3 linked regions of the Prochlorococcus marinus str. MIT 0912 genome follow. The main gene of each other region encodes a partner of the protein of the gene in region 3 in a complex. Links are inferred from orthologs where the notes say so. Each region holds a gene or a part of one and is shown on either strand. Other genes may lie near its edges. The genes, in order: accC, O5640_RS10680 and accD.

Evidence for each region.
Region 1: the proteins of accD (region 3) and accC are in contact, whole or in part, in a solved structure (PDB 8UXZ), measured with the Escherichia coli proteins. The link is inferred for Prochlorococcus marinus str. MIT 0912 from one-to-one orthologs.
Region 2: the proteins of accD (region 3) and O5640_RS10680 are in contact, whole or in part, in a solved structure (PDB 8UXZ), measured with the Escherichia coli proteins. The link is inferred for Prochlorococcus marinus str. MIT 0912 from one-to-one orthologs.

Annotation. Positions count from the first base shown.
Region 1 is NZ_CP114783.1:1,453,666-1,456,744, reverse strand. The notes cover bases 130-3,046. They hold accC (acetyl-CoA carboxylase biotin carboxylase subunit), read right to left. Parts: upstream 2,302-3,046; coding sequence 958-2,301; downstream 130-957. Other genes in these bases: O5640_RS08375 (glycosyl transferase), read left to right, coding at 2,536-3,046; O5640_RS08390 (YggT family protein), read left to right, coding at 645-944; psbX (photosystem II reaction center protein PsbX), read right to left, coding at 387-557; O5640_RS08400 (Ycf66 family protein), read right to left, coding at 130-303. In the rest of the region: more of O5640_RS08400, read right to left, coding at 1-129; more of O5640_RS08375, read left to right, coding at 3,047-3,079. UniProt on the Escherichia coli protein: This protein is a component of the acetyl coenzyme A carboxylase complex; first, biotin carboxylase catalyzes the carboxylation of the carrier protein and then the transcarboxylase transfers the carboxyl group to form malonyl-CoA.
Region 2 is NZ_CP114783.1:1,871,649-1,874,678, reverse strand. Bases 46-2,913 are described here. They hold O5640_RS10680 (acetyl-CoA carboxylase carboxyltransferase subunit alpha), read right to left. Parts: upstream 2,041-2,913; coding sequence 1,051-2,040; downstream 46-1,050. Other genes in these bases: O5640_RS10675 (long-chain acyl-[acyl-carrier-protein] reductase), read right to left, coding at 2,061-2,913; O5640_RS10685 (SDR family oxidoreductase), read right to left, coding at 317-1,024; O5640_RS10690 (phosphoribosylanthranilate isomerase), read left to right, coding at 46-320. In the rest of the region: more of O5640_RS10690, read left to right, coding at 1-45; more of O5640_RS10675, read right to left, coding at 2,914-3,030. UniProt on the Escherichia coli protein: Component of the acetyl coenzyme A carboxylase (ACC) complex. First, biotin carboxylase catalyzes the carboxylation of biotin on its carrier protein (BCCP) and then the CO(2) group is transferred by the carboxyltransferase to acetyl-CoA to form malonyl-CoA.
Region 3 is NZ_CP114783.1:195,958-198,950, forward strand. Bases 156-2,986 are described here. They hold accD (acetyl-CoA carboxylase, carboxyltransferase subunit beta), read right to left. Parts: upstream 2,098-2,986; coding sequence 1,213-2,097; downstream 156-1,212. Other genes in these bases: O5640_RS01005 (Gfo/Idh/MocA family protein), read right to left, coding at 156-794; O5640_RS01010 (hypothetical protein), read right to left, coding at 816-1,220; O5640_RS01020 (prepilin peptidase), read right to left, coding at 2,162-2,638; O5640_RS01025 (phosphoribulokinase), read right to left, coding at 2,700-2,986. Outside these bases: more of O5640_RS01005, read right to left, coding at 1-155; more of O5640_RS01025, read right to left, coding at 2,987-2,993.

The sequences.
Region 1 (3,079 bases), 1.3 Mb from region 3 along the record:
TTCATCATCAAAATATGAAGATCTTCTTGCTTGATCTGTTGCAATACCTCTCAGTCGAACACTTTCATAAGCAAAGAAAACAGTGGTTCCAGCAAGCAAAAACTGTCCAAACTGAAGGATAGGGTCTAAACGCCATCCTTGAAAAAAAAGTATCCCGCCACATAACAAACCAATAGCGGCAAAAAATACATCGTAATCCCTTGCCAATGCTGGCTTAAAAGATCTAAGAAAATATAGGCCAGCTCCGCATACAGCTAGAACTATGCCAACAATGCTGGCCCAATTTAGACTGGCATTGACCAAGTTTGCCCTCTTAAATAAACATTTTCAGGTTGAAAACAACCTTATATTTATCAGTCTATGGCATAAATAGCTGTTTGCTAGGGCTATCTACTCAATGCATCTTTTTGACTCACCCAAATCAAAGCAGCAGCAGCAGGTGCAACTATCAAAGCGCCAGCGGCAAGAAAACTCCCTATCATTCCAACAGCAGAACTAGTAGAAGCTTGACTAGAAGCTCCAGCACTAAGGAACAAATTTAAAAAATGAAAAGTCATTTAAGCTAATTCTTATGCAAGACCGAGTAATCTTACGCAATAAAAGATGATTTATACCATCTATTCAATAATGCTTTTAGCTTTGTTATGCCTTTGTTAATGAAAAGTCTTCCAACCCTACATTTTTTAATGGGTTTTTTTATAGGTTCGCTAACCCTTGCATTCCTGCTCAGAATTATTTTGACTTGGTACCCAAAAGTAGATTTAAGAAATGGTTTATGGCCAATTATCTTCTTGCCAACTGAACCTGTACTTGTAGCTACTCGAAAAATTGTGGCTCCAATAGGAGGAGTAGATGTTACTCCAATTATTTGGGTAGGTCTTTTAAGCCTTTTTAGAGAATTGTTTCTTGGTCAACAAGGTTTACTAACTCAAATTATATTTTGATCTTAAGAGCTTTTTACAGCATTTCTTGTTCAACAAACTTTGTATGAACATCCCCTTTTTTAAATTCTTTTCTCTTAAGTAATTTCAAATGAAAGTCAATAGTAGTTGTAATTCCTGTGACTGCACATTCGTTTAAAGCCCTTTCCATGCGTTTAAGTGCAGCTTCTCTATCTCTCCCCCAAACAATTAATTTTCCTATTAAAGAATCATAAAAAGGAGGTATATCATAACCAGTATAAACATGGCTATCTACCCTAACACCAGGTCCGCCAGGAGGTAGCCAACCTGTGATTTTGCCTGGAGAGGGTCTGAAATTATGAGTAGGATCTTCAGCATTGATTCTGCATTCAATTGCATGTCCTTCAAGCTTGATCTCTGATTGACTAAATTTTAATTTTTCTCCTCCTGCAATTCTTAGTTGTTCTGATATGAGATCCATACCAGTAACTAATTCCGTTACAGGATGCTCCACTTGTATTCGAGTATTCATTTCCATAAAGTAGAAGTTTCCTTGACGATCCAGTAAGAATTCAACCGTCCCAGCACCTTCGTAATTGATACTTTTTGCTGCTGCAACAGCTGCTTCTCCCATCTGTAATCTCAACTGATCATCTAAAGCTGGACTTGGTGATTCCTCTAACAATTTCTGATGCCGTCTTTGAATCGAGCAATCTCTCTCTCCAAGGTGCACAACATTCCCATAACGATCAGCAAGAATCTGAACCTCTACATGCCTTGGGCGATCGATAAATTTCTCCATATATAGCCCTGGATTACCAAATGCAGCTTCTGCTTCCCCCTGTGCAGCTTTGAAAAGATTATCCAATTCATCAGAGTGTCCGACTAAACGCATTCCTCTTCCACCACCTCCTGCTGTTGCTTTAATCATTACTGGATAGCCCATTTCAGAGGCCAGCTGAGAAGCCTCTTCAATGCTCTCTAACAAACCTTCACTTCCAGGAACAGTTGGAACTCCAACCTTCTGCATAGTCGATTTAGCAGTCGACTTATCACCCATTGAACGTATTGCATGAGGAGATGGACCTACAAAAATAAGCCCATGGTCTCCGCAAATCTCTGCAAAACGATCATTCTCAGCTAAAAAGCCATAACCAGGATGTATAGCATCAACACCTCGTGATGTTGCAGCAGCTAGTATGTTCGGAATATTTAGATAACTTTTACTACTAGGGGAATCTCCAACGCAAACAGCCTCATCAGCTAATTGGACGTGAAGAGCATTCTTATCAACAGTGCTGTACACAGCTACAGTTGCAATCCCCATCTCGCGACAGCTACGGAGAATTCTTAAAGCTATTTCGCCACGATTAGCTATCAGCAATTTGCCTATGGGCATTCAAATTTATTAAGGCCACAGGCGGATCGTATCAGTATTAGTGCCCAAGACAGAAACGGATTAAGTAGAAGCTTAATAGGTTTAGCATTATGATCATGGTTACTTGGTGCTTAACTGAGTTAACTTGCGGATGTGGCGGAATTGGTATACGCGCATGTCTAAGGAACATGTGGCTTCGGCCTTGCGAGTTCAAGTCTCGCCATCCGCATTTTCAAAACTAAAGCTCATCAATAAATGAGTAATGATCCTTTAGCAATTATCTTTGTCTCAAATGGACCAGGTGAACTAGCTACTTGGGTTAAGCCACTTGCTAAAGAGCTTCATAAACAAATTCCGCTAAGACCTAGAGAAAAGGCTTCTTCAATATCATTAAATCTTGTCTTGGTTCCATGCCCGAACGCAACTGGCAAAGAAAGTCTCGTTGCAAAAAAATGGTTGCAATTTGAAAATATAATAAAAGCAAAAAACTTCTGGAAGCTTCTCATACAACCTAAAAAATTTGGTTCATGGCCATCCAAAGGATTAGTAATTTTTTTAGGAGGAGATCAATTTTGGAGCGTTCTGCTCTCAGCAAGATTGGGATATTTACATATGACATACGCAGAATGGATCACAAGATGGCCTTTTTGGAATAATCGTATTGTCGCGATGTCGAAAAGTATTGTTGAAAAACTACCAAGACGAATTCAAAAACGATGTTCAGTAATTGGAGACCTGACAGCTGACTTAACAGAAACTGCAAAAATTGATAATCCTCTCCCTCCTGGAAGATGGATTG
Region 2 (3,030 bases), 1.7 Mb from region 3 along the record:
CCTTCAGATTAAAATCTATAAATGATTTAAAAGTTATAAGTCAATATGAGAATAATATTGATGCTATTCTCTTAGATGCATGGGATGATAAATCCCTTGGTGGTACTGGAAAAAGAGTACCAATAGAATTACTAGTTGAAAAAACTTTTAAAGTCCCTTGGATCTTAGCTGGTGGGATATCTGCAGAAATAATTCCTGAAATCTTTTCTAAACTTAGACCTAATGGAATTGATGCCTCTAGTCGACTGGAAATATCTCCAGGTATTAAAGATCTTAAGAAAGTTGAATCTCTTGTTCGCGAAATAAGAGCACAAAATTAAAATGCTCCTGCAGCAGGCATAAGAGTTATATCCTCGATAATTTGATCAATTGGCTGATTAGCAAGATGTAAAAGTTCAAATGCCACTTGATCAACTGAGAGCATCGAATCTCTGTCAAATTGCATGCCGACGGTATCAGAATCCCAAAGAGATGAATTTACCGACCCAAGTGTAAGTGTGCATGCACGTATTAAATTCTTACGTTCTTCTTCTGCTAAGCATTTAGTAAAACTTGCTAAAGCTGCTTTAGAAACACAATAGGCTCCCCATTGTGGAAAAATATTTCGAGAAGCATGACTACTAACATTGATAACTAATCCTCCTTTTTTTCTCATCAAAGGAACCACCTCAGAGCAAACCTGAAAGATGCTGGTGAGATTCATTTGCATGATCCATTCCCATTTTTCAAGTGGCATGGATAAAAGGTCTCCAGTCCAAGCAACCCCAGCATTGTTTATCAAAACTGAGGGAATCAGACCATTATTCATTAATTCAAATATTCCCTTAGAAATATTTTTGGGATTACTCAGGTCAATAGATTTGTAGAAGACCTTAACTTCTTTATTATCGATTTCTTCAACTAATGTTTTGAGATCATCTTCAGACCTGGCTAAAAGTAATAAATCCCACCCAGAGTAAGCAAAAGCTTTAGCAGCCGCTCTACCAATTCCTCTAGAAGCACCCGTAATTAATACTGTTGACAAGAAAGTTAGAAGCAAACATTGAAACTTTAAACTGAAATTTCACTTTCGATAGACTGAGTTTCCAAAAATTTCCCCATTTTTCTAAATTTTGAATATCTGTTGTCTCTTAATTCATCAGAGGATAAAGCTAATAATTCGGATAAATGCTTCTCTATAGCATTTTTCAAAGTATCTCCTGCCTGAAGCGGGGCCCAATTATTCCCCCCAGATGGCTCTTTTAAGACCTCGTCAACAATTCCTAACTTCATAAGATCAGGTCCAGTGATTTTCAATGATGATGCTGCCTCAGGAGCCTTGGCAGCGTCTCTCCATAAAATCGATGCACAAGCTTCAGGGCTTGCAACTGTGTAAACACTATGTTCAAACATAAGCAACCTGTCTGCGACGCCTATCCCTAGAGCGCCACCAGATCCACCTTCCCCAATTACAGTTGCAATTATGGGGACTTTAAGCCTAAACATTTCACGCAAATTCACCGCGATTGCCTCTCCCTGTCCTTGTTCTTCTGCTATAAGGCCTGCATAAGCCCCAGGAGTGTCTATGAAAGAGATTATTGGAATACCAAAGCGATCAGCATGATCCATTAGCCTCAGAGCTTTTCTGTAACCTCCTGGCTTTGCCATACCAAAGTTTCTTGCAACATTCTCTTTTGTATCTCTGCCTTTTTGTTGTCCAATGAGAAGAACAGATTTCTCACCTATTCGAGCTAATCCTCCTATTAGAGCTTGATCATCAGTTCCATTCCTGTCTCCATGTAACTCAACCCAGTCTTCACAAAACATCTGTATGTAATCAAGCGTGCTTGGTCTTTGAGGATGTCTAGCTACTTGAATCTTTTGAGCTGGTGAGAGAGCATTAAATATTTCTTCTCGCCTTCTTGCTGCAAGAGTTTCCAATTGTAGAAGTTGCTGACTTACATCAACCTCTGAATCTCTTGCCAATTCTCTAATTTGATCAATTTGATTCTCCAATTCAACAAGAGGTTTTTCAAATTCGAGAAGAAAACGTCTAGCCATAAAAAAAAGTAACCAAATGATCAGACGGTTGATGTCTGAATATTTGATTTCAAACCAACAGCAGAAAACCCATGCCTTTCAGAAGCTTTGCCAATGAAATCCATCTTTTCCAAAGTAATATTATTCCTCCCCCAACTGAAATTGGTATGACAATTCTCGAATTCAAGAAGCATTGCTTCAGCAAAACACGCAAACATTTCTCTTTTAGGATTTTCCATCTCAGCTAATTCCATCATGCTCCAACCAATATCTTTGAAAAATTGAACTATTCCACCCTTTAAGACGTGTATTCCGGGTCCTGAAAACTTCTCACCTAGATTTTTTGGATATCCACCATCAATCATTAAGCACGGTCTTTTAATTTTAGATGGGTCAATTTCTAAAGTTTTAGGCATGCTTGCGACCCAAATCACGATATCTGCTTCAGGTAAAGCCTCATCAAGGCTAAGAATTTTCCCTCCTCCAAGTTGCGATTGAAGTTCAAGTAAAGGCTTTTGTTGTCTAGCAACTAAAAGAAGTTCAGAAACACCAGTTCGATTAGAGAGCCACCTACAAACAGCACTACCAATATCCCCAGTAGCGCCAACAACAGCCACTTTGGATTTGCGCAAATCAATTCCTACTTGGGGTGCATTTTGCTCTAACTGTCTACAAATCACCCAAGCTGTATGAGTATTACCAGTGGTAAACCTTTGCCAATCAAGAGTTGTATTTCTAACTTGTTGATTTTGAAGCAAATTAAAATTTTCAAAAATTATTGAGGTAAATCCACCTAGAGCTGTAATGCTGATCCCTTTCTTTTGAGCTAACTCCATTGCATTTAAAACTTTTCTTCTTGCAGTTTTGAAGCGACTTAGCATTTCAGGGACAAAGCATGAGTCTATGTAAGCTCCTTCAATAGTCTTACCGATAGCACTTACAACCTTTACATGCTCTACAAGCTGAGGGGGTGCTGTACACCATACGTCCAAATCTCCTTCAGCAATATGG
Region 3 (2,993 bases):
TAAATTTCTAAGCTGAATCCCCTGCTTTGTTTTGTTACTGCTGAGAGATTTACTTGGACTGGAATCAAATTGTTACTAATGCTTTTTATTTGTAGTTGAGAAATGCTTACATCTTCACTTGTTACTTTTCTAATGGTTTTTAATTGTGGATAAACTCTTTCTTTAATTGAAGTTGAATTTATCGCGCTTAAAGAATGAGTTGGACCAATCAACCAATGAATCATGTCAAAAGCATGGGTGCCTAACGCACCCAATACTCCTCCTCCAGAATCTTCATCTGAATACCAATTCCATGGTCTATCTGGATTAGCTCTGCTACTCATTAGCCAATCTAGTTTTACAAAATATGGGTCATCTAATTTCTTTTCGTTAATTATTCTCTTTGCTTGCATGAATAGTGGAACCGCTCGATATTCGTAATCGACAGCAATTTTTAAATTTCTTTTGAGAGCATTTCTTTGAAGCTCTTTTACCTCTTCAGAATTTAAGCAAGTTGGCTTTTCAAGTAAAAGATGTTTTCCCGCTTTGATTGCCTCCATTGCTAGTTCGTATCTAGGCGCTGGAGGAGTCGCTATGATTATTCCCTCAACTTCAGAATCATTTACCAAATCCTTCCAGCTCTCAAAAGCACAAAGATTGTGCTTTTGAGAGGCTTCTTTAAGCCTTTCTGGCCGGGGATGCCACAATCCCACAAGCTCAATATTCTTATTAGATAATGATGCAGGAATATGAACACTTTCACCGAAACCTAGTCCTGCAATTGCAATGCGAAGCGGATTTTCTGTATTGATCATTCTTTTAAATAATTGATGAGTTTAAACATTTTCGCAGCTATCTGAAATCAAATCATCTAATAGTTTATCCCCATTAGCGTCTTCCCATTTTGCTGATAAATTCTTTTTACCATTAACTGAAATATCCTTGAATTTATTAGTCATACAATTGATTTTCATTATATAAATATTCTCCTCTATTTCCTTTGAAGTAATAGAGTCAATTTTTATGTATTTTGTGGTTAGTTCTATTATTCCTTTTTTTTCAATATCAATACTATCTATATCTAAATATTGAACTCCCGCAGGCGCTCGACTAACTTCAACCCAATTAGTATTGGCTCCATATGCTTTATTCTTGCTATTTAATAAAATTACTAATATTAATACTAATATATTCAAGAGAAAATTAAATTTATTTGTGATCTTTTGATTTATATTAAGCATTAGTTTGTAACTTTGCCTCTTCTGTCTTATGTAATCGAAGTATCTTTGCCAAAGTTTCTTTAAGTTCTGTTCTTGGTACAATGGTATCTACGAAACCGTGATCTTGAAGATATTCTGCTGTTTGAAAATTATCAGGAAGTTTTTCTCTCAGTGTTTGTTCAATTACTCTTCTCCCTGCAAATCCAATAAGTGCTTTGGGTTCTGCAAGTATTAAATCTCCAAGCATGGCAAAGCTAGCAGTAACTCCTCCTGTGGTGGGATGTGTAAGCAAAGGCATATAGAGCAACTGTGCATCTCTATGTCGTTCAAGCGCTCCTGAGATTTTTGCCATTTGCATCAGACTTAACATACCTTCTTGCATTCGCGCACCACCCGAAGCGCAAACAATTAGCAATGGCAGCTTTTCTTTAGTTGAATGTTCGATAAGTCTTGTGATCTTCTCCCCTACAACAGATCCCATTGAGCCACCCATGAATCTGAAATCCATTACGGCTAATGCCATCGGAATAGAATTAACCTCGCATGTCCCTGTTAATACTCCATCTTTAAGTCCAGTGCTTGCTTGACTTTCTCTGAGCCTATCTGCGTAAGCTCGTCGATCTTTAAAACCTAGAGGGTCAACTGGAGTTAAATGATTATTGATTGATTTGAACGTATTTGGATCAGAAATTATTCTTATTCTCTCTTCGCTATCTATCCGATTGTGGTGATTGCAGTTACTACAGACGCTGCAATTATCTATTAAATCTTTTCTATAAACTACTTGTCCGCATTCTGGGCATTTTTCCCATAGCCCATCACTTTCTTCAGATTCCTGAGTGACTTTGCCTACAAATTGGCCTTTCCTTCTATCAGCAAACCAGTCGAATAAGGACACTGCTTTTCTGTGATTGAATTTATTTAATTTAATACCTTGTGTACCTTTAAAGCTATTAGAAAATTTAAATCTTATCTATAATCCATGAAAAAAATATCCCAATTGATAGAAATGGCGCAAACGGAAATTGTTGAAATGGCTTTAATCTTTTAGTAATTTTTCCATATAAACTATATATAGCTGATAATAAAAATGAAATGCATATTGATAAAAAGCTCAGTTCAATACCAATCCATATTGTACTAATAGAAGTGAGTTTTATATCACCCATACCTAATGAATTTATTCCAAAAATCTTATAACTTGTATAACTTATTGAATACATTATTATAAAGATAATAATCATTGAAAAAGAATTATTCAAAATTAATTCTTTAACATCTATTTTTTCGTTTGATAAGCCTTGATATAGCAAGTAAACAATACCTATTATGGCTAACAGACTTAGTTTGTTTTCACTAATTAGCATTGTGTTTATATCTTCTATCGATATAGAAAGCAAAATATATAAAAGTATAAAAGTAAAGAATATGATAATCACTATTAATTATTAACTTTATATATTAAGAATAGATATTATTAGCTTGAACTGATTGATTTTGTTATCCGGCCGCTTTTTTCTCTTCTATCATTTTATGAATAATAGGTGTAAGAATAAGCTCCATAGCAAATCCCATTTTCCCTCCGTTAACAACAATACTTGTAGGACTTGACATGAAGGAATCGTGTATCATTCCTAATAAGTACTGGAAGTCAATTCCCCATTTTTCTCTTGAACCTTTTCTAAAATGGATAATTACAAAACTTTCGTCAGGTGTAGGTATGTTTCTGCAAATAAATGGGTTTGACGTATCAATTGTAGGTACTCTTTGGAAGTTGATATCTGTTCGACTAAA